Regions from separate parts of the Serratia montpellierensis genome, predicted to be linked through region 3. Evidence: predicted binding sites of a transcription regulator. Region 3 holds the regulator's gene; each other region holds the start of a gene.

Region 1 (10,788 bases), on a different contig from region 3:
GCATCAGCCAATACACCGGCCAGCGCTTTGTCACCACCATGCCGGAGATCGGCAACCAAAATCCGCACCACACGCTGTTCGCCGGCAGCCTGTTCTCGCTGGCGACGTTGACCGCCTGGGGGCTGATTTGGCTGCTGTTGCGCGAGCGCCATCTCGGCGGCACCATCATTCTGGCGGACGCGCACATTCGTTACAGCAAACCGATCACCGGCAGGCCGCGGGCAGTGGCGGATCTCGGCTCGCTGAGCGGCGATTTGGCGCGTCTGGCGCGCGGCCGCCGCGCGCGCGTACACGCCGAAGTGCATCTGTTCGGCGACGAGGACAAGGGCGCAGTGTTCGAAGGCACCTACATGGTGTTGCCGGCCGAGCCGGATGTGCCGCTGGATCAGGGCGGCTCTGAGGCGCTGGAAGAGTAAGTCGGCGGCCCTGCCCTGAGGGCGGGCCGCGCAGTGCATTACGGCAGTAGTTGGTTCACCGCTTGGCCGTCGCCGGCGGTGGCCTGCAGGTTGCCCTTCAATGAGGCTTTGAACGGCCCGTCGCTGTTCAACAGCCCTTTCAACTGCAGCTCAAGGTTGCCGTCGCCCGTCAGCGGCACAGGCTGCCATCCCCATTGCTGCAAGGTATTGATCGGTACCGAACGGCCGTGCAGCGTCAGCTGGAACGGTTTGCCCGGCAGTTGATCGACGGTCGCTTTGGCCTCAAGCAACCCATTGGGCATAAAGGCGCTGAGCTCGGTGACGTTGATCTGGTTGCCGTCGGCGTTCAGCGCCAGCGAAGGGCGCCGCACGTCGATTTTGTTGAAGGTGGCCTCGCTGCCGTTCAGGTTCAGCGAGCCGGACCAGATGCCCCATTGGCGATCGCGCGCCAGCAGCAGATTGCTGCCGTAGCCGTCCAGCGCGGTGATCTGGAACGGAAATGCCGGGTTGATATCGATGATCAGATTGCGGTTGGTGGTCAGCTTGGTGACGTACACCTCCGCCAACCAGTCCGGCAGCGGTTTCAGCCACAGCTCACGCCAGTCGATCGGCAGGGTGTACTCCAGCGCCGCCATGGCCACTTCATCCAGCTGCAGGCGTTTGCCGGCGCGCAGCCAGTTGCCGGAGGTGCGCAGCAACCCGCCTTCCCAGCGGGTGGTGAATTGCTGAATGGCGATGCCGGCGGAAGAGAGCCGCAGGGTGGCGATCGGATCGATCAGGTGGAAACCGCCGTTGATCACGTCGCCGGCGTTGACGTTGAGCGAGCCGTCTTCGCTGCGCCAGTCGCCTTTTTCGACGCTGACGTTTTGCAGCGACAGATCGAGATCGTTAAACGCCCATGCCTTGCCTTCCAGGCGTGCGTCGATCAGATCGAAACGCTTGAGGGTGACCGGTGGCAGCGTGGTAAAGCGCTGCATGAATTCCGCCAGCGTCAGCGGGGTCTGCAGGCGCACGCCGCTCAGCCGCAGGCGATCCACCAGCCAACTGCCGTCGGCGGCGCGGCTGGCCACGCCGGTCAGGTCGCCCTGCGCCAGATTGGCGCCGAAGTTGTTCAACAGCAGCTGGCCCTGCTTTTGCTCCCCCTGCACCAACACCTTCGAGGTGGGAATGCCGTTCAGCGTCATCGAACCGGCGCTGAACTGAAACTGGTTGTTGTCCCCCAGCAGATGGCCGACCAGCGGGCGCCACGGCGTGATGCCGGCCGTGACCTGCTGCGCATTGAGCTGCCACTCGTTATCGTTGGACTGCAGCGCCATGTTGCTCAACTGCAGCACGTCGGCCTGTACAGGCAGCGCCGCCGCCTGCGGCTGCACGTTCAGCGTGCCGTCGCGCAGCGTGACGCTGTGGAAATAGCGCGGCTCGGTGATTTGGCGCAGGCTGAGGCCGAGATCGACGCGTTTGGCGACCAGCGCCTGCGGCTGGCCGTTGCGCGCCAGCTGCACGTCTTCCAGACCGATCTGGTCCGGTTGGTTCCACGAGTGGGTGATTTTTCCTATCGACAGGCGGTATTCGCTATTGTCGCTGATCCAGGCGCTCAGGCGGCCTGCCGCCCAGCGGGTTTGCCCGACCAGGTACAGCACCACCACCGCCAGCACGATCAGCAGCAGCAACGTCAGCAACAGCTTTCCGATAAATTTCATCGTCTACATCCGCATCGGTCAAAAAAGATACCCTGTTTATGCCGCAATTGGCCGGGCATCTCAAGGGCAATGGTCTGATAGACAATAAAAAACGGCCGCAAGCGGCCGCTTGAACATCAATGGAGGGGTTACTTTTTCTCGTGTTCCTGCGGGAACACCAGGTTCAGCACGATGGCGGTAATACCGCCGGCGGCGATGCCGGAAGAGAGCAGGGTTTTCAGCCAGTCCGGCGCGAACTGCAGGATCAGCGGCTGCTGGGACACGCCCATGCCGACAGCCAGCGACAGCGCCATGATCATGATGGCGCGGCGGTTCAGACGCTCGCGCGACACGATACGCACGCCGGAGGCGGCGATGGTGCCGAACATCACGATGGTCGCGCCGCCCAGTACCGGCTCGGGGATGTGCTGCACGAAGCCGGCCACCGCCGGGAACAGCCCCAGCGCGATCAGCATCAGCGCCACCACGAAGCCGACGTAGCGGCTGGCGACGCCGGTCAGCTGGATCACGCCGTTGTTCTGGCCGAAGCAGGAGTTGGGGAAGGTGTTGAACACCGCCGACAGCATCGAGTTCAGGCCGTTGGCCAGCACGCCGCCCTTCAGGCGCTTCATATACAGCGGCCCGCTGACCGGCTGTTCGGAGACGTCGGAGGTGGCGGTGATGTCGCCGATGGTTTCCAGCGACGTGACCATAAAGATCAGCATCAGCGGCAGCAGCAGGTTCCAGTCGAAGCCCAGGCCGTAATAGAGCGGCGTGGGGATGGTGATCGCCGCCGTGGGGGCCGCCGGTGCGTCGGCGGGCAGCATATCCATCGCCCAGGCCAACAGATAGCCGACCGCCATGGCGATCACCAACGAAGCGACGCGCAGGTAAGGGTTGCGCTGGCGGTTCAGCAGGATGATGACCGCCAACACTGCGCCGGCCAGCAGGAGGTTTTTCGGCGAGCCGAAGCTATGATCGTTCATCGCGGCGTAGCCGCCGCCGATAGAGGTCAGACCGACCTGAATCAGCGACAGGCCGATGATCATCACCACAATGCCGGAAACCAGCGGGGTGATGATGCGGCGCGCCAGATGCAGCACGCGCGACAGCAAAATTTCGGTGCAGGAGGCGACCATCAGGGTGCCGAACAGCGCGGCCATCATGGTCGGCACGTCGGCGCCGCCGTTTTTCAGTGCCAGGCCGCCCATGATCAGCGGCGAAACGAAGTTGAAGCTGGTGCCCTGAATCGACAGCAGCCCGGAACCCACCGGCCCCCAGGTTTTGATTTGCAGAATGGAAGCCAGACCGGAGGCGAACAGCGACATGCTGATGATGTGCTGGGTATCCTGTGCCGGCAGGCCCAGCGCCTGGCAGATCAGCAGGGCCGGTGTGATCACCGCGACGAACATCGCCAGGAGATGCTGGCCGGCGGCAAACAGCGTTTGCGGCAGCGGCGGGCGATCTTCCAGACGATAAATCAGTTCACTGGCGCGGGGTTCAGAGGCGGCTTGACGCGCGGCATCAAGCTCTGAGGATGACATGCTCATGGTGTGGCGTTTCCAGATACGGCAAAGCAGGCATTTTAATGCCCCGCCCCGCAAAAGCAAACGGTTGCGCATAAATATTATGTTGCCGACTTTCTCGTTTATGTCGCATTTTCATTCATTTTTTCTTGTCATAGCAGCGTTTTTTACTTCTAATCCTGCACTCATCAAGTTTAAAAACTCAGTGGTTTTCTATAACTTATTATTTTTATTTGGATCTTTTCCCTTACATGGAGTACCTGGATGTTTCATCTTGATACTTATGGCACGTTAGTCGCCGCGACGCTGGTTTTGCTCCTCGGGGGCAAGTGCGTCAGAAGCATTCCTCTGCTGCGAAAATATACCATTCCTGCCCCCGTCGCCGGCGGTTTGCTGGTGGCCCTCCTGTTGTTAGCCCTGAAAAAGTTCGCCAACTGGGAAATCAGCTTCGACATGTCGCTGAAGGATCCGCTGATGCTGGCCTTCTTCGCCACCATCGGCCTGAACGCCAACCTGGCGCGGTTGCGCGCCGGCGGCAAGGCACTGATGGTATTCCTGTTCGTGGTGCTGGGGCTGCTGCTGGTGCAGAACGCCATCGGCATTGGCATGGCGAAAATGTTGGGGTTGGATCCGCTGATGGGCCTGATCGCCGGGTCGATCACTCTGTCTGGCGGCCACGGTACCGGGGCCGCCTGGAGCAAGCTGTTCATCGAGCGCTACGGCTTTGAAAACGCGACGGAAGTCGCCATGGCCTGCGCCACCTTCGGCCTGGTGCTGGGCGGCCTGATCGGCGGCCCTGTGGCGCGCTATCTGGTCAAACACTCCTCTACGCCGGAAGGCACGCCGGAAGACAGCGTGCAGCCGAGCGGCTTCGAGAAGCCGGAAAGCGGCCGCCTGATCACCTCGCTGGTGATGATCGAAACCATCGCCATGATCGCCATCTGTCTGAGCCTGGGGCAGCTGATTGCCGGCCTGCTGAACGGGACGGTGTTTGAGCTGCCAAACTTCGTTTGCGTGCTGTTCGTCGGGGTGATCCTCAGCAATACGTTGGCCTTCACCGGTTTCTATACCGTGTTCGAGCGGGCGGTATCGGTGCTGGGTAACGTCAGCCTGTCGCTGTTCCTGGCGATGGCGTTGATGAGCCTGCGCCTGTGGGAGCTGGCTTCGCTGGCGTTGCCGATGCTGGCGATCCTGGCGGTGCAGACGCTGGTGATGGCGCTGTACGCGATCTTTGTCACCTACCGGGTGATGGGCAAGAACTACGACGCGGCGGTGCTGGCCGCTGGCCACTGCGGCTTCGGTATGGGCGCCACGCCGACGGCGATCGCCAACATGCAGGCGATCACCGATCGCTTCGGCCCGTCGCACCTGGCGTTTCTGGTGGTGCCGATGGTGGGGGCGTTCTTTATCGATATCGCCAACGCCATCGTCATTAAGCTGTATTTGCTGCTGCCGGTGTTCCCGGCGGTGGGGTGATATAGCGAGTCATGACGAAAAGGGCGCCGCAGGCGCCCTTTTTTATGCGTTGGAGTAGCGCGCCTTCTCCGGCAGCCAGCGTTCAATCAGCGCCAGGGCGTGTTCCGGATAGTGCTGATGGAGATGGCGAGCGACGCGTTGCACTTCGGGGATCATCGCCTGATCGCGCAGCAGGTCCGCCACCTTGAATTCGGCGCTGCCGGTCTGGCGGGTGCCGAGCAGCTCGCCCGGGCCGCGGATCTCCAGATCGCGCTGCGCGATGACGAAGCCATCGTTGCTGTCGCGCAGCACCTGCAGGCGCGTTTGCGCGGTTTTGCTCAGCGGCGTTTTGTACAGCAGCACGCAGTGTGAGGCCACGGCACCGCGTCCTACGCGGCCGCGCAGCTGGTGCAGCTGCGCCAGGCCCAGCCGCTCCGGGTTTTCGATGATCATCAGGCTGGCGTTCGGCACGTCGACGCCGACTTCGATCACCGTCGTGGCGACCAACAGCTGCAGCTCGCCCTGTTTAAACGCCTGCATCACAGCCTGCTTTTCCTGCGCTTTCATGCGACCGTGCACCAGCGCCACCTTCAGCTCCGGCAGCGCGGTTTTCAATTCTTCCCAGGTGGCTTCCGCCGCCTGCGCTTCCAGCAGTTCGGACTCTTCGATCAGCGTGCACACCCAGTAAGCCTGTCGCCCCTCTTCCAGACAGGCGCTTTTCACCCGTTGAATGATGTCGGCGCGGCGGGTATCGGGAATGGCCACGGTGGTCACCGGCGTACGGCCCGGCGGCAGCTCGTCGATGACTGAGGTATCGAGATCGGCGTAGGCGGTCATTGCCAGCGTGCGCGGGATCGGCGTGGCGGTCATGATCAACTGATGGGCGTGGAAGCCTTGCTCTTCGCCTTTCTCCCACAGCGCCAGCCGCTGATGTACCCCGAAGCGGTGCTGCTCATCGATAATCACCAATGCCAGGCCGTTGAACTGCACCTGCTCCTGGAAGATGGCGTGGGTGCCGACCACCATAGATACCTGGCCGCTGGCGATGGCTTCCTGCTGCGCGATGCGCGCCTTGCCTTTCTGTTTGCCCGCCAGCCAGCCGACTTCCAGCCCCAGCGGCTCGAACCACTGGCGGAAGTTGTTGGCGTGCTGCTCGGCCAGTAGCTCGGTCGGCGCCATCAGCGCCACCTGCTTGCCATGCGCGATGGCGCGCAGCGCCGCCAGCGCCGCCACCAGCGTTTTGCCGGAACCGACGTCGCCCTGCACCAGCCGCATCATCGGGAAGTCTTTTTGCATGTCGGCTTCGATGTCGGCCACCACGCGTGTCTGCGCGCCGGTCGGCGAGAACGGCAGCTGGGCGAGAAAACGGTTTTTCAGCCGATCGTCCGGCAGCAGCGGCTGCGCCTGATAACTCTGGGCGCCGGCGCGCACCGCCAGCATGCTGAGGTTATGCGCCAGCAGCTCTTCGAGGATCAGGCGTTTTTGCGCCGGGTGTTTGCCCTGCTCCAAATCCGCCAGCTGGATGTCCGGCGGCGGGCGATGCAGGGTGTGCAGCGCCTGCGGCAGGCTCATCAGGCCGCCGCTCAACTCCGGCGGCAGCAGTTCGGCGATGGCGCAGGTATCCAGCAGCTCCAGCGCCTGATCGGTCAGCTTGCGCAGCGTGGCTTGCCGCACCCCTTCGGTGGTGGGGTAGACCGGCGTCAGCGACTCCTGCAGCTCGACCTCGCTGGCTTCGCCCTGAATACGGTATTCCGGATGAATGATCTCCGCGCCGTGGTTGCCGCGTTTGATCTCGCCGTAGGCGGTCACGCGGCGGCCGGTGGCCAGGCTGTTCTTCATTGCGGCGTTGAAATTGAAGAACCGCATGGTGAGGATGCCGGTACCGTCGCTGATCTGGCAGGTCAGCATGCGACGGCGGCCGAAGCTGATGTCGCTGCGCAGCACTTCCCCTTCTACCGTGGCGTAGATGCCCGGCAGCAGATCGTTGATCGGGTAGAGGCGGGTACGGTCTTCGTAGCGCAGCGGCAGGTGCAGCAGCAGATCCTGAATGGTCTCGAGGCCAAGCTTGGCCAGTTTGCCCGCCTGGCTGGCGCCAACCCCGGAAAGCGTGGTGAGTGGGACAGCATCCAGCAGGCGGCCTTTCATTTGCGCACCGTCGCCTGCATGGCCGCCCACCATTCGGCGCTGGCGACCACCTGGCCCTGCTCGTCAATCTGCGGGCGTGGCAGCCCTTTGCGCTTGGCCACGTTGGCCAGCACCGGGTAGCCGCCTTCGAACAGCAGACGCTGCTGCTCTTCTTCATCCAACATGCTGTTGTCGCGGCGATACAGGCCGGCATTCTGCCGCTGGCGCTGCGCTTCATACAGGATCAGCGCCGAAGCCACGGAGACGTTGAGCGATTGCACCATGCCGATCATCGGAATGACGATGTCCTGGTCGGCGAGCGCCAGCGCTTCTTCGGTGATGCCGGTTTTTTCCTGGCCGAGCAGCACGCAGGTTGGCCGAGTGTAGTCCACTTCGCGGAAATCGACCGCGCGCGCAGACAGGTTGGTGGCCAGAATTTGCATGCCCTGCGCTTTCAGGTGACCGACCGCGTCGCCGATGGTGGGATGGGTTTTAACGCTGACCCAGCTGTTGCTGCCGGCGGCGGAGGAAACCAGGGTACGCATGCGGGTGGTGGGCCACACGGCGTGGACCTGATGCACGCCGACGGCGTCGGCGGTGCGGATAATGGCGGAGACGTTATGCGGCTTGTGCACTTGCTCCAGGCAGACCGTCAAATCCGGCTGCCGGGTCGCGAGCATTTCACAAATCCGCGCATAGCGTTCAGGACTCATAAGCGCTAGTTTCGGTTGCGGTTAACTTTGATCACATCCGGCATGATACGGATTTTACGCATAATGTTTGCCAAATGGATGCGATCGCGGGTGGTCAAGCGGATAAAGGCGCTATAAACCCGACCGTCTTTCTCTTCGGTGTTCAGGCTCTGAATATTGGACTCGGCCGCGTTGATCGCCGCCGTCAGGTTGGCCAGCGCGCCCTGGTGGTTGAACATATCCACCTTGATCTCGGCGATGAACTCCTGCTCGGTCTCTTTATCCCACTCGACCGCCATGAACTTCTCAGGCTCTTTCTGATAGCCGCGAATATTGCGGCAGGATTCATGGTGGATCACCAGCCCTTTGCCCGGGCTGACGTGAGCGATAATCGGGTCGCCCGGAATCGGACGGCAGCACTTGGCGAAGGTGATCAACACGCCGTCGGCGCCCTTGATGGCCAGGTTACGTACGCCGGATGAAGTGCCCAGGCTGGATTGATCGCCCTGCAGATTCTTCGCCACCACCACGCTCATGGCGTTGCCGAGGCCGATTTCCGCCAGCAGATCGTCCAGCGTCGCCAGCTTCATGCGGTCCAGCTCGTGCTGAATGTTTTCCTGCGGGATTTCGGCCAGCTTGCGGCTGCCGCCCAGCGCATGGTTGAGCAGACGGCGGCCGAGGCCAACGGAGTCGTCGCGCTTGAGGTTCTTGAGCATTTGGCGAATTTTGGCGCGCGCTTTCGAGCTGACCACGAAGTTCAGCCAGGCGGCGTTGGGCCGTGCGCCCGGTGCGGTGATGATCTCGACGGTCTGGCCGCTGGTCAGCGACTGCGACAGCGGGTACGGCTGACGATCGACGCGCGCGCCGACGCAGGCATGGCCGATATCGGTATGCACCGCATAGGCGAAATCGACCGGCGTGGCGCCGGCGGGCAGCTCGACGATGCGGCCTTCCGGGGTGAAAACGTAAATCTCATCCGGGAACAGATCGGATTTGACGCTCTCGATAAATTCAAACGAACTGCCGGCGCTTTGCTGCAGCTCCAGCAGGCTTTGCATCCAGCGCTGGGCGCGGATCTGCGCCGTAGTACCGGTTTCGCCCTGTTCTCTTTCCTTGTAAGCCCAGTGCGCGGCCACCCCCATCTCAGCCATCTGATCCATGTCTTCGGTGCGGATCTGCACTTCGACCGGCACGCCGTGTGGGCCGATCAGCGAGGTATGCAGCGATTGATAGCCGTTGGCCTTGGGAATGGCGATGTAATCTTTCACCCGCCCCGGGCGCGGTTTGTACAGGCTGTGCACCTGGCCGAGTACGCGGTAGCAGGTATCGACCTCTTTCACGATCACCCGGAACGCGTAGATATCCATGATGGAATGGAAACGCTGTTCTTTGAGGTGCATCTTGAGGTAGATGGAGTAGAGGTGTTTTTCCCGCCCGCTGACGCGGCAGGCGATGCCGGCTTCGGTCAGTCGCCCTTCGATCTCGGAGAGGATTTTTTGAATCATCTCTTTGCGGTTGCCGCGTGCGGCTTTCACCACTTCCTTGATCACGCGATAACGGTTCGGGTACAGCGCCTCGAAGCCCAGCTCTTCCAGCTCGGTCTTCAGGTGATGAATACCCAGACGGTGGGCGAGCGGGCTGTAGATTTCCAGGGTTTCACGCGCGATGCGCCGGCGTTTGTCGGGGCGCAGCGAACCGAGGGTGCGCATGTTGTGCGTACGGTCGGCCAGCTTGATCAGCACGACGCGGATATCCTGCACCATCGCCATGATCATCTTGCGGAAGTTTTCCGCCTGCGCTTCTTTCTTGTCCTGGAACTTCAGCTTGTCGAGCTTGGAGACGCCCTCAACCAGTTCGGCGACGCTCTTGCCGAACAGCTGTTCCATATCTTGATAGGTGGCTGGGGTGTCTTCGATGACGTCGTGCAGCAATGCCGCCATCAGCGTCTCGTGATCGAGACGCATTTCCGCCAGGATGCAGGCCACGGCGACCGGGTGAGTAATGTAGGGCTCACCGCTGGAACGTGTCTGGCCCTCGTGCGCGTCGCGCGCGACGAGGTATGCCTGTTTGAGGCGCTTAATCTGCTCCTCGGGCAGGTAACGTTGAATCAGCAGATTCAGGCTTTCAAACAGGTACAAGGCGGACTCGCAGTCTAATTAACGACGACCTTCAGCAATCGCGGTAACCGCTTGAATCTCTGCGGCTTCCTGCTCTTGCTGTTCCTGGCGCTCACGCACGTCGAGGATCTGGCTGGTGATCAGGCCTTCTTCGATTTCGCGCAGGGCAATAACGGTGTACTTGTCGTTCTCTTCCGGAACCAGTGCATCTTTGCCGCCGGTCTGGATCTGACGCGCCCGACGAGCAGCGACCAACACCAGGTCAAAACGGTTACCAATTTTCTCTACAGCGTCTTGAACAGTTACGCGTGCCATATTTGTGCTACTCCACAGGTGACGAAAAGACTGGGCATGATACTGAAACTGCCTTCAGTCTGCCAATAGTTTGCTGATTAAAGCGTCATGCCGCAGCAACTGGCGGCCCAAACGCAGGCGTTCGGCGCGAATGATGGTCTTCAGATCGGACAGCGCCAGATCGAAATCATCGTTCACGATCAGGTAATCGTACTCCGCGTAATGCGTCATTTCCGCCACGGCCTGAGCCATGCGCTTGGCGATCACCTCGTCGGAATCCTGACCGCGCCCGCGCAGGCGGCGGCCCAGTTCTTCCTTCGACGGCGGCAGAATGAAGATGCTGCGCGCCTGCGGCATTTTGGCGCGGATTTGCTGCGCGCCCTGCCAGTCGATATCCAGAAACACGTCCACGCCGGTTGCCAACACTTGTTCGATGGCGGCGCGCGAGGTGCCGTAATAGTTGCCGAACACTTCGGCGTGCTCAA
Region 2 (10,788 bases), on a different contig from region 3:
GGATGCTTCACGTTGGACTGGTTGACGTTGTACCAAGTCTGGCCGCCCAGATCCTGGCCCTGCCAAATGGTGTTCGGCAGGAAGGCATAGGCTTGGGTGCCGTAATCATAATGACCAGGACGATCCTGGCTGTAGTTGCCGAAGGTGATATTGGCCTTTTGACCGGCCGCCACTTCGGTAAAGGTGATATTGGCGACGTCGGCCCAGGACTGCAGCGACAGCTTAGCCTGCTGCTGCTGTTCCGCGCTGAACTTGCTCAGCCCGGTGTCGCCGGCGACGTTGGTGGCAGAGAACTTATAGTCCGGGAAGGAGAAGGTTAATTTAACCGGCTGGCCAAATACCTTGTAACCGTTCCAGGTTTGGTTCTCACGGGTAATAAACAGCCCAGCTTGCTCGTTAGAAAATGAATCCTTGCCATTAATCTGAATCCCGTTGCCACGCTCATGATAATGCAGCAGGTCGGCTACAGCATCGTAGCCGGTTTTGGCGGCCGCGAAGTTGGATTCAGTAATTTCAATTGCCTTTTTAGTAGATTGCATTGGTTCGATTCCACTCATTATCTGATCGTTATCAATCAGACAGATAGACATAACCTCCCCGTAAGCCACGGTTAATGAACCTTAAGCTTGCTGGAAGGGGCTTATGCGCCGTTGCCGGCAGTGTGTTAGGTAGAATTAATGCATATATATCAGCAAATAAGATCACCATTAAAAATGGTAATCGATTCCAATTATAGGCAGGGTCACGAAACTGAACATAAAATAATCAACCTTTTATTGTCTCAACGAAAGTTTGTTATGCTGCTTTTTTGGCTTCTTTACAAAACAAATGAAACTTAACGAGGATAAGTTGGCACCAAACTTCAATAACAATGCGGCCTGCAGACACAAGCGAATCATGCTGGCTTGCGATGGGCAAAAAGGTAAATTTTGCTAAAGCGTTATAGGTTAATAACTCTTTATTATTAGGTCGGGCGACTTTTTAGTTTCTATAGGAATATTATTTTCTTATTTAAACTAACGGCAGTGAGCCTTTTCACCCAAATAGAGGATAAGAAAAGCCTATAGATTTAAATTCGCATTATTCATTATTGAATGAATACCCCTTTATAGGCTCGAACGCCGTTAGCAATAATTCTCATCCGTCGCTTGACTCTGGAGTTGACTCCAGGGTGTAGAGTCAGCTGAGCAAACCCGTTTAACAGCCCGAAGGGGGACGTTATGCACAATCAGCAAAATCATAATCATCAGGAACATCACCACGCCGAAGGCGGATGCGGCTGCAACCACAGCCACAGCAAAACTCAGCATGGCTGCAGCAGCGAGCCGAAAAACGCCGCCGCACAGGCCGAACACGCCCACCACCATCACGATCATGGCGATAGCAGCTGCTGCACCGCCGCGCCCGACGATCCGGACGAGGAAAGCGACAGGCAGGCCGCCGTCCCCCCTTCCGGTAGCCAACGTTTCAGCTGGAAAGTCACCGGCATGGACTGCCCCAGCTGTGCCAAGAAAATCGAAAATGCCGTCACCGCACTTCCCGGCGTCGACAGCGCGCGCGTGCTGTTTGCGACCGAGAAACTGGTGGTCGACGCGCAGTCCGACATCAGCCTGCGGATCCAGGACGCGGTTGCCCAGGCCGGCTTTACCCTGCTCGGCACTCAGACCGCCAAAGCCGCCGCGCCAAAAACCTCACGCTTCGGCGAATTCGCACCGCTGCTGCTGTTGACCACCCTGATGGTCGTCAGCTGGGTGCTGGATCGGGTTAACCCGGAGCTGGGCCGCATCGCCTTTATCGCCACCACGCTGGTCGGATTGGCACCGGTCGCCGCCAAGGCGCTGCGTCTGATTCGTTCCGGCACGCCGTTCGCCATTGAAACGCTGATGAGCGTGGCGGCCATCGGCGCGCTGTTCATCGGCGCCACCGCCGAAGCGGCGATGGTGCTGCTGCTGTTTATGGTTGGTGAACTGCTGGAATCCTATGCCGCCAACCGCGCGCGGCGCGGCGTGACGGCGCTGATGGAGCTGGTGCCGGAAGATGCGCTGCTGCTGCAAGGCGCGGAGCGCAAACGCGTGCCGGTCGCCAGCCTGCGTCCGGGCGATGTGATTGAAATCGCACCCGGCGGGCGCCTGCCGGCCGACGCCGAGCTGCTCAATCCGTTCGCCAGCTTCGACGAAAGCGCCCTGACCGGCGAATCGGTGCCGGTCGAGCGCCAACAGGGTGAGAAAGTGGCCGCCGGCAGTCTGTCCGTCGATCAGGCGGCACAGATGAAGGTGATCTCCGAGCCCGGCAAAAACGCCATCGACCGCATTCTGCAGCTGATTGAAGAGGCCGAAGAGCGCCGCGCGCCGATCGAACGCTTTCTCGATCGGTTCAGCCGTTATTACACCCCGGCCATTATGCTGCTGGCCGTCGCGGTGATCCTGGTGCCGCCGCTGCTGTTCTCACAGCCGTGGGATACCTGGATCTATCGCGGCCTGACGCTGCTGCTGATCGGCTGTCCATGCGCGCTGGTGATCTCGACCCCGGCGGCCATTACCTCCGGACTCGCGGCCGCCACGCGACGCGGCGCGCTGATTAAAGGCGGTGCGGCGCTGGAGCAACTGGGCCAGATACAAACTATCGCCTTCGATAAAACCGGCACCTTGACCGAAGGCAAGCCGACGGTGACCGACGTGCTGCCCATCGGCGCGCTGACCGAACAACGGCTGCTGCAGCTTGCCGCAGCGGTAGAGGCCGGATCACATCACCCGCTGGCGCAAGCGATCATCAACCGTGCTGCCGAAAACGGGGCTGAGATGCCGCTGGCACAGGCGCGCCGCGCGCTGGCCGGCGTCGGCGTGGAAGGGATCGTAGATGCCAAGACCGTGCTGATCAGCGCGCCGGGCAAGTTGACACCGGGCCTGCTCGACGCCCAATGGCAGAGTCAGGTGGATAAGTTGGAAAACGCCGGTAAAACGGCAGTGGTGGTGCTGGAAGACGGCGTGCCCGTCGGCTTGCTGGCGCTGCGCGATACGCTGCGCAGCGATGCCAAACAGGCGATAGCCGAACTGAACGCGCTGGGTATTCGCGGCGTGATGCTGACCGGGGACAACCCGCGCGCCGCCGCGGCGATTGCCGGCGAGCTGGGCCTCGACTATCGTGCCGGTCTGTTGCCGGAAGATAAGGTCAGCGCGGTCACCGAACTGAGCGAACTGCGCCCGACGGCGATGATCGGCGACGGCATCAACGACGCCCCGGCGATGAAAGCCTCCAGCATCGGCATCGCCATGGGCAGCGGCACCGACGTGGCATTGGAAACCGCCGACGCCGCCCTGACCCACAACCGGCTGGTGGGCGTCGCGGAGATGATCCGCATCTCGCGCGCCACCCACGCCAATATCCGGCAAAACATCACCATCGCGCTGGGGTTGAAAGGGGTCTTCCTGATCACCAGCCTGCTGGGGTTAACCGGGCTGTGGCTGGCGGTGCTGGCCGACTCCGGCGCCACCGCGCTGGTCACTGCCAACGCGCTGCGGCTGTTGAGAAAGCGCAGCTAAGTTCGGAAACAAACACGGGCGCGGCATACCGCGCCCGTTGTCATTTCGGGAAAGGGACTTTTCTTTCATCGACACGACCGTGCCGCCGTTATACGCCTTTACGCAACAAATAACGGTATGGCGCCTGCTCGGTCTCCTGCGCCACCAGCGTGTGTTCCATAAAGCGGCAGAACCCCGGGATATCGCGGGTGGTGGCCGGATCGTCGGCGATAATCAGCAGCGTTTCGCCGTTGTCCATATGGCGCACGGTTTTACGCACCATCATCACCGGTTCCGGGCAACGCAGGCCCAGCGCGTCGAGCGTCTGGTCTGCCTGGGCAAATAAGTCAGTCATGCAATTTTTCTCGTTCAAAAACGATCGGCGAACGCTCGCCGCATCTCATTAGCGCCTAGTTTACGCCGGTAGTTTTTCTGCGCAAGATGCGTTAACGTTTGCGTTAAATTTAACCATTGCATTGGTTGCGCAAACGCGTATCATGCCGCCGCGCAGCGTTTTTTGCTGTTTTAACAAGACACACTGGGTTCCCTCACCCCACTGCTAAAAAGGCTACAACATGTATTCGTTTACCGCACAGCAGCGCTTCACCGCGTTGGTCTGGCTTTCGCTGTTTCATATCGCCATCATTACCTCCAGCAACTACCTGGTACAGCTGCCGATCACCGTTTTCGGCTTCCATACCACCTGGGGCGCCTTTACCTTCCCGTTTATCTTCCTGGCGACCGATCTGACCGTGCGCATCTTCGGCGCGCCGCTGGCGCGACGGATTATCCTGGCGGTGATGGTGCCGGCGCTGTTCATCTCTTATGTGATCTCCACCGTCACCTATCAGGGAGAATGGCAGGGCTTCGCGGCGCTGAGCAGTTTTAACCTGTTCGTGGCGCGCATCGCCGTGGCCAGCTTTATGGCCTATGTGCTCGGCCAGATCCTCGACGTACATGTGTTCAACCGCCTGCGCCAACGCAGCGCCTGGTGGGTGGCGCCCGCGGCGGCGATGTTCCTCGGCAACATCAGCGATACGCTGGCGTTCTTCTTCATCGCCTTCTATAAGAGCAGCGATCCCTTCATGGCCAACAACTGGGTGGAGATCGCGCTGGTGGATTACAGCTTCAAGGTGATGATCTGCCTGCTGTTCTTCTTGCCGATGTACGGCGTGTTGCTGAACATGCTGCTCAAACGCATCGCGGCGCGCAGCGGCAGCCTGCAGCTGAGCTGAGTCATGCTATTCTGGGCGGCCTTATCCTTGGAGGCCGCTCATGACCCCAATCGTCCGCACCGCCACGCTCGAAGAAATCCACCGCCTTTATCAACGCATCCCCGAATTCGGCGGCCTGCATAGCCTGGCCGATCTGCAGCAGCGTATCGGCACCGCCCCCGCCAGCCTGTTGATTGCCGAGATAGACGGGCAGCCGGCCGGTTTCAAACTCGGTTATCAACGGCAGGAAACGGTGTTTTACAGCTGGCTGGGTGGCGTGCTGCCGGCATTCCGTCGCCACGGCGTGGCGCAGGTCTTGTTGGCCGAACAGGAACGCTGGGCGCGGGCGCAGGGCTATCGCCAACTGACGGTCAAAACCCGTAACCGGTTCCGCGCCATGCTGACGATGCTGCTCACCCACCACTATCAGATTGTTCAGCTGGAAAAGAAAGGCGAAGTGGCTGATTATCGGCTATTACTGGAAAAAAACTTGTGACAACATCTGCCTTGCATTTCAACCTGGAATAGGTTGCGATACGACAGTGAATCCCTACCGGAAAGGAAGAAGGAAGCCCGATGCGTAAAGTAGCGAAATTGATGGGTATCAGCCTGCTGGCGCTTGGCCTCGCGGCCTGCGACGGCAACACCAAAGACACCAAGGCAGCGCCAGACGGCGCGGCGGCCAGCGCGCCGGCCGGGCAGCAGGTGAGCCTGCTGGACGGTAAACTGGCGTTCACCCTGCCGGTCGGCATGGCGGATCAGAGCGGCAAGCTGGGCAACCAGGCTAACAACATGCATGTTTACGCAGACAGCACCGGCCAGCGCGCGGTGATCGTGATCCTGGGCGACAAGACCGCCGACAGCCTGGAGACCCTGGCCAAGCGCCTGGAGAATACCCAGCGCGCGCGTGACGCCAACCTGCAGGTGATCACCAACAAGGCGCTCGACGTCAACGGCGTGCCGCTGCGTCAGTTGGACAGTATCATCACCAGCGGCGGCGAAAAAGCCTATTCCTCCGTTCTGATCGGCTCGCTGAACAACAACATGCTGACCATTCAGGTGACGCTGCCGGCGGACAATCAGCAGCAGGCGCAGACCGAAGCCGAAGGCATCATCTCCACCCTGAAGCTGAAGCAGTAATCCCACAGGGGCCGGCTTGCCGGCCCTTTCGTTTTTACGCCAGTGCCTGCGCCAGCAGGGTGATCGGATGTTCACAGCGCTTGCTGGTGGACATTTCTATCTGCCATTTGCAGGTCTCGCAGTCGGTCACCACCAGATCCACCCCGCTCTCTTCGATCTGCCGGAACAGCGGCGCGCCGATGCCTTGCGAAGTGGCATAGTTCTCCGATTTGAACCCGTAGGTGCCGGCGATGCCGCAGCACTGCGAATCCAGCACCACCAGCTCCAGCCCCGGTATCTGCCGCAGCAGCTCCAGGGTGTAGGCGGTCCAGCCCATCTTCTCCATATGGCAAGGCGTGTGATAAGCCACCCGCAGCGGCGTGTGCTTCAACGGCAGGCTACGCCCCTGATTGATCAGGCGATAGAGATAGCGCGTCGCCAGCTCCACCCGATCGCGCACCGGGGTGGTGTCCACGTCCAGCAGATGAGGGTATTCGTCGCGCAGGGTGAAGGTGCAGCTCGATGAGGTTGCCACCACCGGGATGCCGCGCTCCAGCACCGTTTCATGCAGCGATTCAGCGTTGACCCTGGCCTGCTTTTTGGCCTGCTCGATAAACCCGTTGGCGATCAGCGGCACGCCGCAGCATTTCTCGCGTTTCAGCAGCTGCACGCCGATATCCAGCGCGTTGAACACCCGGATCAAATCTTTACCCAATTGTGGGTGGTTGTAGTTGACAAAGCAGCCGTGGAAAAACGCCACCTGCTCGGCGTAACGCTGCTGAGCCTGCGCCTGTTGCCGGTACCAGCGGCGGAAGGTGCCGAACGAGTATTTCGGCAGTTCGCGGCGGTGATCGATATTCAGCGCCTTGTCCAGCAGCTTGCGCACCGGTTTCAGCCCGGTAGCGGCGTTGACGATCGGCGCAAACGGCGTCGACAGCGAGCCCATGATATCGGTGTGGCTGAGGATGGCATCGCGCAACGTCGGCTTGCTTTGGGCGAAGTCGGCGCGGGCGCGCTGAATGATGTCGCCGATTTTGACGTCGGACGGGCAGGCCACTTCACAACGCTTGCAGTTGGTGCAGTATTTCAGCGCTTCGTCGTACAGCGCCGGGTCTTTCAGCCGCAGCCGCTCGCCGTCCGGCCCCGCCTGTTTCGGCCCCGGATAGAGCGGGTTCACTTTGGCGACCGGGCAGTAGGTGGTACAGACGGTACATTTGATGCAGCTTTCAAAGCTGTGATCCTGATGCAGGCTCATACGCACTCCTCCGCGGCGATCTGCTGCGCGACGTGCAGCGCACCGATCAATGACACGCCGGCGCCGCAGCCCTGCTGCAGCGGATCGTAGCCGCCGGCGACCGCGCCGATGACATACAGATTGTCGAACGGCATTCCCTGCTTCATCGCCCGCAGCCTGCCGTCGGTGCGCACGCCAAACTGCAGATAAGGCTGCGGTGCAAACAGCTCGCGCTGGCTCCAGTCGGCGCGATCGGCGCGGCTGTGCACGTCCAGCCCGAAGATCGGCTCGCGTACCCCGTCGAAATCGGCCACCAGCCCATTGCTGAAGAAGCTGCCGCTGGCCAGCACCACCTGCTGCGCCCGCAGCGGAATATCGCCGTGGTTGCGGGTATATAGGCCGGTGACGCGGCCGGCTTCGCACTCGGCGCGCAGCACGCTGTCGCCAGGCATGAAAACGCCGTCCAGCTGTTGAAAACGCCGCCGCAGCGCCTGATGCAAACGCATGCCGGGCACCGAAGGCGGCAGCGTCGGCAGCAGCCGGATCGGTTTGCCGACCGCATCCTGCAGCACCGCCAGCGACGTATCGTCCTCCAGGCCCAGACAGGCCGGCAGGAAGAGCGCGTCGGCCTCGCCCGCCAGCCGCCGCAGCTCCTCGGCCATCGGCGGCAGGCTTTCCATCAAATCCAGTACCCGGGCGATGTTCACCGCGCGGAACTCGCTGGGGTTATTGCGCAATCTGTCCAGCGCCGGCATGTGCAGATAGGCCACGTCCGTCTGCACACCGAGCTCCCGGCTCAGAGAGTCGGCGGCCATCTGCGGCTGGAAGTCGAGGAACCCCTCAATGCCGATCACCGCGATGCGCCGCCACGGCAGTTGGCCGGTCAGCGGCAGCGTCGGGATCGCCTGCGGGCTGAGCCAGGTGGCGCGGCGCGTGCCCAGCGGCGTGATGCGCAGATGGTTATTGGTGCCCTTGCCCTGCAGGTTCAACCCGCAGCGCGCCAGCAGCCGCTGGGCGGCGGCGGACAGCGCCGCCACCCGGCCGGGCCCGATCAGGGCATACGGATGCTGCGGCGCCTGCCGCGCCAGCTGCGGCAACGCCGCCAGCGGCATCTCGACCGGCGTGCCGTCCGGCAATCTCGCCAACAGGTCGAGCGAGCCGGAGGAGAAGTAGAGCGCGCTCTGGCCGGAACTGACCACCGCGCAGCGTTTGCCCTGTTCGGCCACGGCAATGGCGCAGCTCAGGCCCGCCAGGCCACCGCCAATCACCACTACGTCAAATCGCATCATCCACCTCCTGCTCCTTGTCGGCCTGGGCCTCAAGCCCGCATAACCCCTGGTAAACCCAACTGGTAAATTCGCTCTCGCGCAACGCATCGCCCCAGGCGATCGGCCGTACGCCTTTCCACCGTTCGTTGAGGAACTGCGACAGCTGCGCGATAGATTGCTGCGGCGTGCTGACGTTAAAGCGCGTCAGCAGCCCGGCGGCGCGGCAGGCGCAGAGTTCGCCTTGGCAGGTACCCATGCCGACGCGGGTGCGGCGGCGCAGATCCACCAGGTTATTGACGGTCAGCGAATTGACCGCATAGCGCACTTCCCCGGCGGTCACCGCCTCGCATTCGCACACCAGGCTGGTGTCGAGCCGATCGGCCGCCGGCACCTGGCTGGCGCGATCGCCGTGGCGGTAAATTGCTGAGCCGCGAATACTGGCGGGCAGTGAAACCACGCTGCGCACCGTTTCCTCCGCCGACTGGCGAGATCCCGGCAACGCGTCCTGCGCGGTGGTGCACGGACGGTTTACGCCAAGCTTTTCGCACACCTTGTCGGTGGCCCACTCCGCCATCAGGCGGTAGGTCATCAGCTTGCCGCCGGTGATGGTGATAAACCCTTCCAGCCCGTCGCGGGCGGCGTGATCGAGCAGCACGATGCCGCGGCTGACGTTGCGCCCGCTGGGATCGTCATCGCTGGCTACCAGCGGCCGCACCCCGGCATAGGCACGCAAAATGCGGGTCTGCGCCAGGGTGGGCGCCAACAGCGCCCCCTCGCGGATCAGAATGTCCACCTCCTGCGGGGTCACCAGCATGTTGTCAATTTGGTCGTAGTCGATATGGGTCGAGGTGGTGCCGATCAGCGAGATGGTGTCGCCCGGCACCAGGATGTCGGCGTCCGCCGGTTTGCGGCAGCGGTTGATCACCATGTTGTTGATGCGATGGCCGAGGATCAGCAGCGCCCCCTTGGCCGGGAACATGCGGATGCGCAAATCGGCGTATTCGGCGATCTGCTGGCCCCAGATGCCGGCGGCGTTGACCACCACCGACGCGTGCAGCTCATAGCGCCGCTGATTCTGATGGTCGTAAACGCGCACGCCCGTTACCCGATCGCCGCTGCGCAACAATCCCACCACCTGGTGGTAGGTCAGGATCTGTGCGCCGTGTTCGCGCGCGTCCAACATGTTGGCGGCGGTCAGCCGGAAAGGATCGACGGTGCCGTCCGGTACGCGCACCGCGCCGATCAACGCCGGGTTAGCCGCCGGCTCCAGCCGCAGCGCCAGCTGCGGGTCGATCGCTTCGGCGTCGATGTCAGCCTGGCGACAGGCGGCGATAAACTGTTGCTGATAGTCCAGCGAGTCCTGCGGCAGGGTGATGAACAGCCCATCGGTGCGCTCGATACAGTGATGAGCGATACGTTTCAGGATGCGGTTCTCTTCGATGCACTCGCGCGCCGACTCGCCGTCGGTCACCGCATAGCGCGCGCCGCTGTGCAGTAAACCGTGGTTGCGGCCGGTGGCGCCGGTGGCGATGTCGTGGCGCTCCAGCAAGATGCAGCGCAGGCCGCGCCGCGCACAGTCGCGGGCAATGCCTGCGCCGGTGGCGCCGCCGCCGATGATGATCACATCCGTTTCGCCGCCGTCAAAATAGCTGCTCATGTCGCTCCCTCAGGATCGGTAGTTATGAGCCTATTGAGCCACGGTTATTGGGGTCTTTGTTTGATAAGGAACAATAACGAACATAAAACGAAATAAAAATGACCACAAAAAACCATCAATGTGATCATAATCACGATTTTTGGACGTTTTTCTATTTCATAACGTTAACGAATCGCTCAAAATCCGCCGTGGTTTCATGAAAGTGTAACAATTGCGCCATTCGTCACAGCGACACCAGGCGTATTTGATGACAATGGCGCTCGTTATGGAACACAAAAACACCACATTCGATATCCGCTCAATCATCAAATGAACGTAAAAGGTCATATTGATGTGATAACAGATAAAGCCATCGGAGGCGCTCATGTTGAGTATTTTTAAGCCAGCCGCACACATCGCCCGTGTGCCGAGCGATAAGGTAGATCCGCTCTACCGTAAGCTGCGCTGGCAAATTTTCCTGGGGATCTTCTTCGGTTACGCCGCCTACTATCTGGTGCGTAAGAACTTCACCCTGGCCATGCCTTACCTGATCGAACAAGGCTTCAGCCGCGGCGACCTCGGCTTCGCGCTGTCGGGCATCTCTATCGCCTACGGCTTCTCCAAATTCATCATGGGTTCGGTCTCTGACCGTTCCAACCCGCGGGTGTTCCTGCCTGCCGGCCTGATCCTGGCGGCGGCGGTGATGTTGTTCATGGGCTTCGTACCGTGGGCAACTTCCAGCATCGCGGTGATGTTCGTTCTGCTGTTCCTGTGCGGCTGGTTCCAGGGCATGGGTTGG
Region 3 (10,788 bases):
CGGTGCGCAGGCGGTGCGCGATCTGCGCAACAAGCTGCGCAATGAATCGGCGCTCGATTGGACCTATCTCTCGCCGGCCGCCCTGCTGGAGCCGGGCAAACGCACCGGTCAGTTCCGCCTCGGCACCACCCAACTGCTGATGAACGGCGAAGCGCCGGCCAGCATTTCGGTGGAGGACCTGGCGGTCGCCATCGTCGATGAGATTGAAAAACCACAGTTTATTCGCGCACAGTTCACCGCTGCCTACTAAATCGCCTCGTCGCCAGGCCGCCCGGCCTGGCGTTTTCTCCACAGTCGCCGCCGCCAGTATTCTGAATTTCTAAGGTTTTCTTAAGTTTCATCCGGTAGATTTCAAGGCATTATCTCCTCTCAGGATCCAGATTTGGCAATGTGGTTACGTCAACGCTTACAGTGCAACAGCCTCGGTTTTATCCTCGCCACCGCCCTGTTCTTCACTCTGTTTCAAAACGCGTTATTCCTGCACCGCGCCTGGTCGTATATCACCTTCGATAACGTCCACAGCGTCATTTTCGCCGCCAGCATGCCGGTGGTGATCTTCTGTGCGCTGAATATTATCTTCAGCGTGTTGACCGTGCCCTACCTGCGCAAGCCGCTGATTGTCTTTTTCCTGCTCGGCAGCGCCGCAGCCAACTATTTCATGTACAGCTATGGCGTGGTGATCGACGGCAACATGATGCAGAACGCCTTCGAAACCAATACCCAGGAAGCGACGGCACTGCTAACGCCACGCATGGGGTTGTGGTTGGCGCTGCTCGGCATTTTGCCGGCGGTGGCGGTCTGCTTCACCCATATTCGCCAGACCCGCCCCTGGTGGTACATGGTCGGACTGCGCGCCGCCAACGTCATGCTGTCGTTGGTGGTGATCCTGATCGTCGCCGCGCTGTTCTACAAAGACTACGCTTCGCTGATCCGCAACAATAAAAGCGTGGTGAAAATGTTGACGCCTTCCAACTTTGTCGCCGGCACCATCAAGTTTACCGAACAGCGCTATTTCACCCGCAATCTGCCGCTGGTAAAAATCGGTGAAGACGCGCGCAAAGGGCCGCAGATCGCCGGGCAGGCCAAGAAAACGCTGGTGATCCTGGTGGTGGGCGAAACCGCCCGCGCCGAAAACTTCTCCCTCGGCGGCTACGGGCGCGAAACCAACCCGCGTCTGAAGCAGGACGACGTGGTCTACTTCAAGAACGCCAGCTCTTGCGGCACCGAAACGGCGATCTCCGTACCCTGCATGTTCTCCAACATGCCGCGCAGAGAGTACGACGCGACTCAGGCGGCGCACCAGGAAGGCATGCTCGACGTGCTGGCGCATGCCGGCGTCAACGTGCTGTGGCGCGATAACGACGGCGGCTGCAAAGGCGCCTGCGACCGGGTGCCGCACATCGACATGACCACGTTAAAGCTGCCGCAGGACTGTGACGGCGAGGTTTGCATGGATAACGTGCTGCTGTACAAGCTGAACGACTACATCAATAGCCTGAAAGACGACGGCGTGATCGTGCTGCACCAGATGGGCAGCCACGGCCCGGCTTACTACCGCCGCAGCACGCCAGAATTCCAGACGTTTTCGCCAACCTGCAACAGCAATCAGATCCAGGATTGCAGCCACGAACAGCTGGTGAACACCTACGACAACTCGATCTTGTATACCGATGCGATGCTCGATGCCACCATCAAGCTGCTGCAGCAGTATGACGACCGCTTCAATACCGCGCTGGTCTATTTGTCCGATCACGGCGAATCGCTGGGAGAAAACGGTATGTACCTGCACGGCACGCCTTATGTCTTCGCGCCGAGCCAGCAAACGCACGTGCCTTTCCTGATGTGGATGTCTGCCGACTATCAGCGTAACTTCGGCATCGATCGCCAGTGTCTGAACGCATTGGCGGAAAAGGACGACGTGTCGCAGGACAACCTGTTCCATACCCTGTTGGGTATGTTGGACGTACAAACCCGCGAATATCAATCCCGGCTGGATATCCTGCAGCGTTGCCGCAACGCGGCGTAAGCGCTTAACTTCCTCGTGCCGCTGGGGCACAATAGTTTGCAGACAACCGGCGTTTTGTGCGCCGGTTTTTTTATTCCCATTGACCTAGACCAATCGGTCTATTATGCTCGGCACCATGATGACCAAATCAACGCATTGCAACGTGGACACACGTGAACATCTGCTCGCCGCCGGTAAACCCTCAGCCTACGCCTGGGCTTTACCGGCATGGGGCTGAGCGAACTGCTGGCCACTGCGGGCGTGCCGAAAGGTTCGTTCTACCACTATTTCCGCTCGAAGGAAGCCTTCGGCGAAGCGATGCTGCAACGCTATTTCGCGCATTATGATGCAGAAATGCAGAAACTGTTTGCCGACGAACACAGCGATGCCCGCCACCAGCTCTTGGGCTATTATGCCCAGGCCATCAGCTATCATTGCCGCAGCGAATGTCACAACGCCTGTCTGGCGGTGAAACTCTCCGCCGAGGTGAGCGACCTGTCGGAGCCGATGCGCCATGCGTTGGAAATAGGGACCGCCCGTGTGATCGGCCACCTGCAGGCGGCCATTGAACGCGGCATCGCCGAGGGATCGTTGTCGGTAGCCATGAGCCCGGCGGCCACCGCAGAGACGTTGTATGCCCTCTGGCTCGGCGCCTCGTTGCGCGCCAAGATTCGACGCTCGTTGGCCCCGTTGACCAGCGCGCTGGAAAGTATCGAGTTGCTGCTGCGCCCGCCGCAGCCGTAACGACAACCGTCTTTTTTCGTGAAAAATGCAGTTCGTGTTTTTTTATCGCCATCACTAGACGACCGGTCTATTAAATACAGGATGCACTATGAAAACTGAAAAATTGCTCTCTCCGCTGAAGGTTGGCGCCGTCACCCTACCCAACCGCGTGTTTATGGCTCCGCTGACGCGTCTGCGCAGCATCGAACCGGGCGATATTCCTACGCCGCTGATGGCTGAGTATTATGCGCAGCGCGCCGGCGCCGGCCTGATTGTGACCGAAGCAACGCAGATCTCCTTCCAGGCGAAAGGCTACGCCGGTGCGCCAGGCCTCCATACTCCGGAACAGATCGCCGCATGGAAACACATCACGCAGGCAGTGCATGATAAAAACGGCCACATCGCCGTGCAGCTGTGGCACGTCGGCCGCATCTCCCACTCAAGCCTGCAGCCGGGCGGACAAGCGCCGGTCGCGCCTTCGGCGATCAACGCCGAAACCCGCACCACCGTGCGAGATGAAACCGGCGCCTGGGTGCGCGTACCAACCTCCACGCCGCGTGCGCTGGAAACCAGCGAGATCCCGGGTATCGTCAACGATTTTCGTCAGGCGACCGCTAACGCGCGTGAAGCCGGCTTCGACTTCATCGAACTGCATGCGGCTCACGGCTATCTGCTGCACCAGTTCATGTCCCCTGCCTCCAACCAACGTACCGATCAATACGGCGGCAGCATCGAGAATCGCACCCGCTTGACGCTGGAAGTGGTCGACGCGGCGGTCGCCGAATGGGGCTCCGAGCATATCGGCATCCGCATCTCACCGCTGGGGCCGTTCAACGGTCTGGACAACGGTGAAGATCAGGAAGACGCGGCGCTGTATCTGGTGGAAGAGCTGAACAAGCGCAATATCGCCTACCTGCACATCTCCGAACCGGACTGGGCCGGCGGCAAACCGTATTCCGACGCCTTCCGCGACTCGGTGCGCGCCCACTTTAAAGGGGTGATTGTCGGTGCCGGCGCCTACACCGCTGAAAAAGCCGAAGCGTTGATCGAAAAAGGCTTCATCGACGCGGTGGCCTTCGGCCGCAGCTACATCGCCAACCCGGATCTGGTGGAGCGTTTCCGTCAGCACGCTCCGCTGAACGAGCCTAAGCCGGAAACCTTCTATGGCGGCGGCGCCGAAGGCTATACCGACTATCCGTTTCTGGCGAAGTAACTCGTCCTGACTCCAACGGCCACGCAACCGCCTGGCCGTTTTTTTATGTGCCACGCGCAAAAAGGCCCGCACAAGGCGGGCCGGGGTTCCCTGGTGTTGGTTATGCTGCAGTTCAATTTCTACACGGTTACGTGAGGAATTGATAATTGATTGTGCAGATCAATTACTTCGTATCGATCGGTACACTCGATCAATATTTAGACACCCTCGGCGCGAAGCCAATAGGTGACATTGTCACTCAATCGTCACGTTGAATTCCCTTGCGGGACAAGGCTATACTCGCTTGTGCTTCAATCCACCCGCCGTCTGCCACGGCACAGTCAATCCAGAGGAATTATGCGCTTACTCCATACCATGATCCGCGTCGGTGACCTGCAACGCGCCATCGACTTCTATACCAAGGTATTAGGCATGCGCCTGCTGCGCACCAGCGAAAATCCGGAGTACAAATACTCGCTGGCTTTCGTCGGCTATACGGAAGAGAGCGAAGGTGCGGTTATCGAACTGACCTATAACTGGGGCACCGACAGCTACGACATGGGCACCGCCTTCGGCCACCTGGCGCTGGGCGTGGACGACGTTGCCGCCACCTGCGACAGCATCCGCCGCGCAGGCGGCAAGGTCACCCGCGAAGCCGGTCCGGTGAAGGGCGGCACCACGGTAATCGCCTTTGTCGAAGATCCGGACGGCTACAAAATCGAGCTGATCGAAAACAAACACGCCGGTCAGGGCCTCGGCCACTAAGCCTCCCCTTCAGGGCGCGCTGGCGCCCTGCTGATTCTCCGCGCGATAGCGCCTGCAACCGGGCGCAAAATTTGCCATAATGCGCGCTGCATTCGATGAAGATAAGAAACTGATGGCCGAAAAAAGTGATCTTAACGCCCTGAGTGGTCGTTTTCGTGGGTTTTATCCCGTAGTAATAGATGTTGAAACCGCCGGCTTCAACGCCAATACCGATGCGTTGCTGGAGATCGCCGCCGTCACGCTGAAAATGGATGAAGATGGCTGGCTGCAGCAGGACGAGACCCTGCACTTCCACGTGGAGCCTTTCGAGGGCGCCAACCTGCAGCCGGAAGCGTTGGCGTTTAACGGCATCGATCCGCACAACCCACTGCGCGGCGCGGTCAGCGAATACGACGCGCTGCACGCCATTTTCAAAGCGGTGCGCAAAGGGCTCAAGGATCGCGGTTGCAATCGGGCCATTATCGTGGCGCACAACGCCAACTTCGATCACAGCTTCCTGATGGCCGCGGCCGAACGCGCCGGCCTGAAGCGCAACCCGTTCCATCCGTTCGCCACCTTCGATACCGCCGCGCTGAGCGGTCTGGTGCTGGGCCAAACGGTACTGGCGAAAGCCTGCATCGCCGCCGGCATGCCGTTCGACAGCAGCCAGGCACACTCCGCGCTGTACGACACCGAACAAACCGCCCTGCTGTTTTGTGAGCTGGTTAACCGCTGGAAACGCCTCGGCGGCTGGCCGCTGCCCGCCGGCGATCTCGCCGAATAAGCCCAACAAAAAAGGCGGCCCAGTTTGCACTGGCGCCGCCCGATACGCGATAACCGCAAGCCTGTCGATTAAGACTGCTGGTCTTCCTGCGCTTTATACTTTTCTGCCGTTTCTTTGATCAGCTGCTGCAGTTCGCCGCGCTGATACATCTCGATGATGATATCGCAACCGCCGACCAGCTCACCGTCTACCCACAGCTGTGGGAACGTAGGCCAATTGGCGTATTTTGGCAGCTCGGCGCGGATGTCCGGGTTTTGCAGAATATCCACGTAGGCGAAACGCTCGCCGCAGGCGGACAGCGCTTGCACAGCCTGTGCAGAGAAACCGCAGCTCGGCAGCTTTGGCGAACCTTTCATGTACAGCAGAATCGGGTTTTCAGCGATCTGGTGCTGAATTTTTTCAAGTGTCGTCGTCATTTATTGCTTCCTCAAGCCACATTTCATGGCTACAACATGCATCACGCGGGCTATTGTAGCGGCTGGAACAGTCGCAAGAAAACGCCATCTTTTGCAAGGATATTCGCCCGCCGCCGATCGCGTTTCACCGGCCACGTCATTCCGGTCAAAACATACGTTGAGAATAACATTTTTAATCCGACCATTTCACTAATATATTGCGCCGCGATGACGACGCGGCTTAATTATATCCGCCGCCGCCCCCTGGCGTTTTTTCATACATTAACGGGCTGATTTTAAACCAAAAAAAATGTCATTAACGTTTTCTCACAATATGGATTATTATTTATGAGTTCTTCGCTGTTTTATATGGCGAAATTCGGGAATACTGTAACTCTTTCGATATCCGTTTCGGGGCCAAGGTTGGTGACGTCGACATGCGTTTAATTCTTACGCTCTTTGCGCTGCTGTTTACGCAGCTCTTCTTCAATTTGGCGCACGCTGCGCCACAGGCGCGTGTTGCCGCCGAGCAGCGTAAAAGCCATGCTAATGAAGCGCGGCCCGATGACCGCAGAAAAAAGAAAGCGGACAAAGCCGCTAAAAAAGCCAAAGTGACGGCTCCCGAGAAAAAAGCCAAGACCGCCAAGGCGAAAAGCGAGAAAAGCGCGAAAAAGATCGCCAGCGCCAAACCCAAGGCCAAAGCGCAGAAAACAGCCAAGATTAAAGTTACCCCGCCGAAAAAGGGCTATAAAAAAGGCTATGGCCGCCACCGCGAAGCCGGTATGGCCACCGCCAAACTGGCGCGTGAAGAAAAGCCGTTGAAACTCAGTCCCGCCCACAAAAAACGCTACCAACACGCCAAACAAACCGCGATGGCCAAGCTGATGGGCCAGATGGGCAAACCTTACCGCTGGGGCGGCAGCTCGCCGCGCACCGGCTTCGACTGCAGCGGCCTTATCTATTACGCCTACAAAGACGTAGTGAAAATCAAGATGCCGCGCACCGCCAACGAGATGTATCACCTGCGCGATGCGGCGCCGATCAAGAAAAGCGAACTGGAAAGCGGCGATCTGGTGTTCTTCCGCATCAACAACCGCGGCGTGGCGGACCATGTTGGCGTCTACCTCGGCAACGGCAAATTCATCCAGTCGCCGCGCACCGGCGAAGAGATCCGCATCAGCCAGCTCGATAACGACTATTGGCAAAACCACTACATCGGCGCACGCCGCGTAGTGACGCCGAAAACTATCCGTTAATTCCCTGTTTTGCGCGGTTGCGGCCCTGGTCGCAACCGCCTGCTCAAGCTATCGCCCATCGCACCGCCCCACGCGCATTTCTCGCTTTTCTTCCTGTTTTTTATGACGAAAATTGTTAAGATTGAATGACCACAATAAAAAACGGCCCATATGATTCTCGCCCGGCGGGAAGCGAATGGCGCTGTAAAGGAGGAAGCAATGTCGTTTGAATTACCTGCATTACCGTATGAGAAAAACGCGCTCGAGCCGCACATCTCCGCCGAGACCCTGGAATACCACTACGGCAAGCACCACAACACCTACGTGGTTAACCTGAACAACCTGGTGAAAGGCAGCGAGTTCGAGGGCAAATCGCTCGAAGAGATCATCAAGACCTCTAACGGCGGCGTCTTCAACAACGCCGCGCAGGTGTGGAACCACACCTTCTACTGGCACTGCCTGTCACCACAGGGCGGCGGTGAACCGCAGGGCGAACTGGCGGCGGCGATCGTCAAATCCTTCGGCTCTTTCGCTGCGTTCAAAGAGCAGTTCACCGATGCCGCAGTGAAAAACTTCGGTGCAGGCTGGACCTGGCTGGTGAAAAAACCGGACGGCGCGCTGGCGATCGTCAACACCTCCAACGCGGCCACCCCGCTGACCGGTGAAGACAAACCGCTGCTGACAGTTGACGTGTGGGAACACGCGTATTACATCGATTACCGCAATGCGCGTCCAAAATACCTGGAAAACTTCTGGGCGTTGGTCAACTGGACCTTCGCAGCGGAAAACCTGCGCTTACGCCAGGTTCTGAGGTGATGAGGCGCAGCCAGGCTGCGCCTTTTTTATCGCCGGCGGGAAATCAATTCAACGCGGCAACGAAGCTGAAAGCGATAATGACCGCCAACGCGCAGACGGTAGTGAACAGCGACATCTTCAATTCGGTATCCATGACAACTCCTTTAAAATAGGCTTTCCTAAGGATAAAAGGCGCACAATTAGTACGTCAAATCATTTTCCCACAGTTCGCCGATAAAATCTTGTTATCATTTCCCGGTTTATAATCTCGATTACCTCTTCCACTTTTGTTCAATATGCGACAAAATTCGCAGTTCACAACTGCGTACCGGCATCCATGCCCCTCCTGATTAAGCGCTGAAGACTTCAACACACTAAAAACTCAGTTTTCGCTTCTCTGGAGAAGGATCTACGTAGGCAAACGATTAACATCACACTTACATGCTGTAAACATGTGAGTTCAGGAGTCATTCCTTACATGGCAACGATTAAAGATGTGGCCAAACGCGCGGGCGTTTCCACCACCACCGTTTCGCACGTCATCAATAAGACTCGTTTCGTCGCCGAAGAGACCAAAGCGGCCGTGTGGGCCGCCATTAAAGAGCTGCACTATTCGCCGAGCGCCGTGGCGCGCAGCCTGAAAGTCAATCACACCAAATCGATCGGCCTGCTGGCCACCTCGAGCGAAGCCCCCTACTTTGCCGAAGTGATCGAAGCGGTGGAAAACAGCTGCTACAGCAAAGGCTACACCCTGATCCTGTGCAACTCGCACAACAATCTGGACAAGCAGCGCGCCTACCTGGCGATGCTGGCCCAAAAGCGCGTCGACGGCCTGCTGGTCATGTGCTCCGAGTACCCGGATCAGTTGCTGGGCATGCTGGAAGACTACCGTAACATCCCGATGGTGGTGATGGACTGGGGCGCCGCGCGCGGCGACTTCACCGACACCATCATCGATAACGCATTCGAAGGCGGCTATCTGGCCGGCCGTTACCTGATCGAACGCGGTCACCGCGAGATCGGCGCCATTCCGGGCCAGCTGTCGCGCAACACCGGCGGCGGCCGTCACCAGGGCTTTATGAAGGCGCTGCAGGAAGCGCATATCGACATTCGCGAAGAGTGGATCGTCCAGGGCGACTTCGAGCCGGAGTCCGGCTACAAGGCGATGCACCAAATTCTGTCGCAAAAACAGCGGCCGACCGCGGTATTCTGCGGCGGTGATATCATGGCGATGGGTGCCATCTGCGCCGCCGACGAGCTGGGCCTGCGGGTGCCGCAGGATATTTCCGTGATCGGCTACGACAACGTGCGCAACGCCCGCTACTTCACCCCGGCGCTGACCACCATTCACCAGCCGAAAGAGCGCCTGGGCGAAATGGCCTTCACCATGCTGCTGGATCGCATCATCAGCAAGCGCGAAGAGTCGCAGGTGATCGAAGTGCATCCGAAGCTGATCGAACGCCGCTCGGTCGCCGACGGGCCGTTCATCGACTACCGCCGCTAATCCCCCGCGCCGGAAGCCTGCGCGGCTTCCGGCTTCGCCTCGCTCAGCCACTCCTGATTCAGCGTCTCCCCATCGCCCAGATACGCCAGCAGCCAGCTCATCGCCGGTGACGGTTTATCCTGCTGCCAGGTCAGGCAGCACGGGCTGGCGGGAAACGGCTGCTGCAGCTGCAACGCCTTCAACTCACCGCGCTGCACCCGCGGCAGCGCCAGATGCGCCGGCATCATACCGACGCACAACCCGGCGCACAGACAGTCGAGCGCCGAGGTCCAGTCCGGCACCACCAGCCGCCGCTGGTTATCCAGCGTCCAGGTGACGCGCTTGGGCAGATTGCGCGAAGTGTCTTCCAGACAAAGCGCAGGGTACGGCCTAAGCCGATCGTCATTCAGCGGCCCTGCCAGTTGCGCGAGCGGGTGCTGTGGGCTGACCACGCACAGCCAGTTCATATACCCCATGTCGCGAAAGGCGAAGCCGCCGCCGACCGGCACCGCGCGGGTGGCACCGATCGCCATGTCCGCTCTGCCGTCCACTAACGCATCCCACACGCCGTTAAACACCTCGGGTTGCAACATCAGTTCGACATCGGGGAAATGCCGGTAAAAATCCAGCACCAGCTGGCGGCTGCGCTGCGGTTTGACGATGATGTCCACGGCGATATTCAGCTGGCCGCGCCACCCGTTGGCCACCTGCTGACAGTGGCGGCGGGTGTCGAGCATTTTTTTGATAACAACTCGCGCATCCTTGATAAACAGCGCACCGGCCGGCGTCAACTCCACATCACGGTGACGCCGCTCAAACAGCGGCACCGCCAGCCATTGTTCCAGCTGCCGTACCGTGTAGCTCACCGCCGACGGCACCCGGTGCAGCTCCTGCGCCGCCGCGCTGAAACTGCCGGTACGCGCCACCGCGTCGACCACTTCAAGAGAATATTCAGACCACATCGCTTTGCCTTCAATTTTTTTAACAGCACTTTGCAAATATTACCGTTTCACAAGCAGAGATCCAGCCGGATACACTGGCCGGCGCTAAAAACCTGCGACACTAAAATATTAACGAGAAATACCATGCGAAATTCCTTTGGTTTTATGTTCTATCTCGCCGGCCTGAGCATGCTGGGTTATCTGGCGACCGATATGTACCTGCCCGCCTTTGGCGCCATGCGGGAGGAACTGCAAATTTCCGCCGGCGCGGTCAGCGCCAGCCTGAGCATCTTCCTGGCCGGCTTCGCCTTCGCGCAGCTGCTGTGGGGGCCGCTCTCCGACCGCCTGGGCCGCAAACCGGTATTATTGATCGGCCTGACGCTGTTCGCCGTCGGCTGCCTGGGCATGCTGTGGGTGGAGAACGCCGTGCAGCTTTGGATCCTGCGTTTTATCCAGGCCGTTGGCGTCTGCTCCGCCGCCGCCATCTGGCA

Evidence for each region. Region 3 encodes PurR, which represses purine synthesis genes. Its sites were predicted from a motif close to CANGCAAACGTTTGCNTG; they were not measured.
Region 1: FUU19_RS10860 (nucleobase:cation symporter-2 family protein) is a predicted target of PurR. The motif match lies at 3,699-3,716, and genes of this name have one in related genera.
Region 2: tusA (sulfurtransferase TusA) is a predicted target of PurR. The motif match lies at 3,961-3,978, and genes of this name have one in related genera.

The regions. Positions count from the first base shown of each region.
Region 1 is NZ_VOSN01000010.1:30,988-41,775, forward strand. It holds gene fabY (fatty acid biosynthesis protein FabY) at 1-416, shown strand, start outside; gene FUU19_RS10855 (AsmA family protein) at 455-2,116, opposite strand; gene FUU19_RS10860 (nucleobase:cation symporter-2 family protein) at 2,245-3,645, opposite strand; gene gltS (sodium/glutamate symporter) at 3,886-5,097, shown strand; gene recG (ATP-dependent DNA helicase RecG) at 5,140-7,221, opposite strand; gene trmH (tRNA (guanosine(18)-2'-O)-methyltransferase TrmH) at 7,218-7,913, opposite strand; gene spoT (bifunctional GTP diphosphokinase/guanosine-3',5'-bis pyrophosphate 3'-pyrophosphohydrolase) at 7,919-10,030, opposite strand; gene rpoZ (DNA-directed RNA polymerase subunit omega) at 10,049-10,324, opposite strand; gene gmk (guanylate kinase) at 10,379-10,788, opposite strand, start outside.
Region 2 is NZ_VOSN01000001.1:54,300-65,087, forward strand. It holds gene FUU19_RS00265 (serralysin family metalloprotease) at 1-539, opposite strand, end outside; gene FUU19_RS00270 (zinc/cadmium/mercury/lead-transporting ATPase) at 1,221-3,539, shown strand; gene tusA (sulfurtransferase TusA) at 3,628-3,873, opposite strand; gene FUU19_RS00280 (7-cyano-7-deazaguanine/7-aminomethyl-7-deazaguanine transporter) at 4,094-4,753, shown strand; gene FUU19_RS00285 (GNAT family N-acetyltransferase) at 4,794-5,228, shown strand; gene FUU19_RS00290 (DcrB family lipoprotein) at 5,309-5,872, shown strand; gene glpC (anaerobic glycerol-3-phosphate dehydrogenase subunit GlpC) at 5,907-7,106, opposite strand; gene glpB (glycerol-3-phosphate dehydrogenase subunit GlpB) at 7,103-8,371, opposite strand; gene glpA (anaerobic glycerol-3-phosphate dehydrogenase subunit A) at 8,361-10,010, opposite strand; gene glpT (glycerol-3-phosphate transporter) at 10,375-10,788, shown strand, end outside.
Region 3 is NZ_VOSN01000022.1:361,699-372,486, reverse strand. It holds gene FUU19_RS24020 (NAD(P)-dependent oxidoreductase) at 1-250, shown strand, start outside; gene eptA (phosphoethanolamine transferase EptA) at 389-2,026, shown strand; partial or broken gene FUU19_RS24010 (TetR/AcrR family transcriptional regulator) at 2,130-2,749, shown strand; gene nemA (alkene reductase) at 2,838-3,941, shown strand; gene gloA (lactoylglutathione lyase) at 4,278-4,685, shown strand; gene rnt (ribonuclease T) at 4,765-5,448, shown strand; gene FUU19_RS23990 (Grx4 family monothiol glutaredoxin) at 5,517-5,864, opposite strand; gene FUU19_RS23985 (C40 family peptidase) at 6,281-7,099, shown strand; gene sodB (superoxide dismutase [Fe]) at 7,298-7,894, shown strand; gene cydH (cytochrome bd-I oxidase subunit CydH) at 7,938-8,027, opposite strand; gene purR (HTH-type transcriptional repressor PurR) at 8,352-9,377, shown strand; gene punR (DNA-binding transcriptional activator PunR) at 9,374-10,318, opposite strand; gene punC (purine nucleoside transporter PunC) at 10,442-10,788, shown strand, end outside.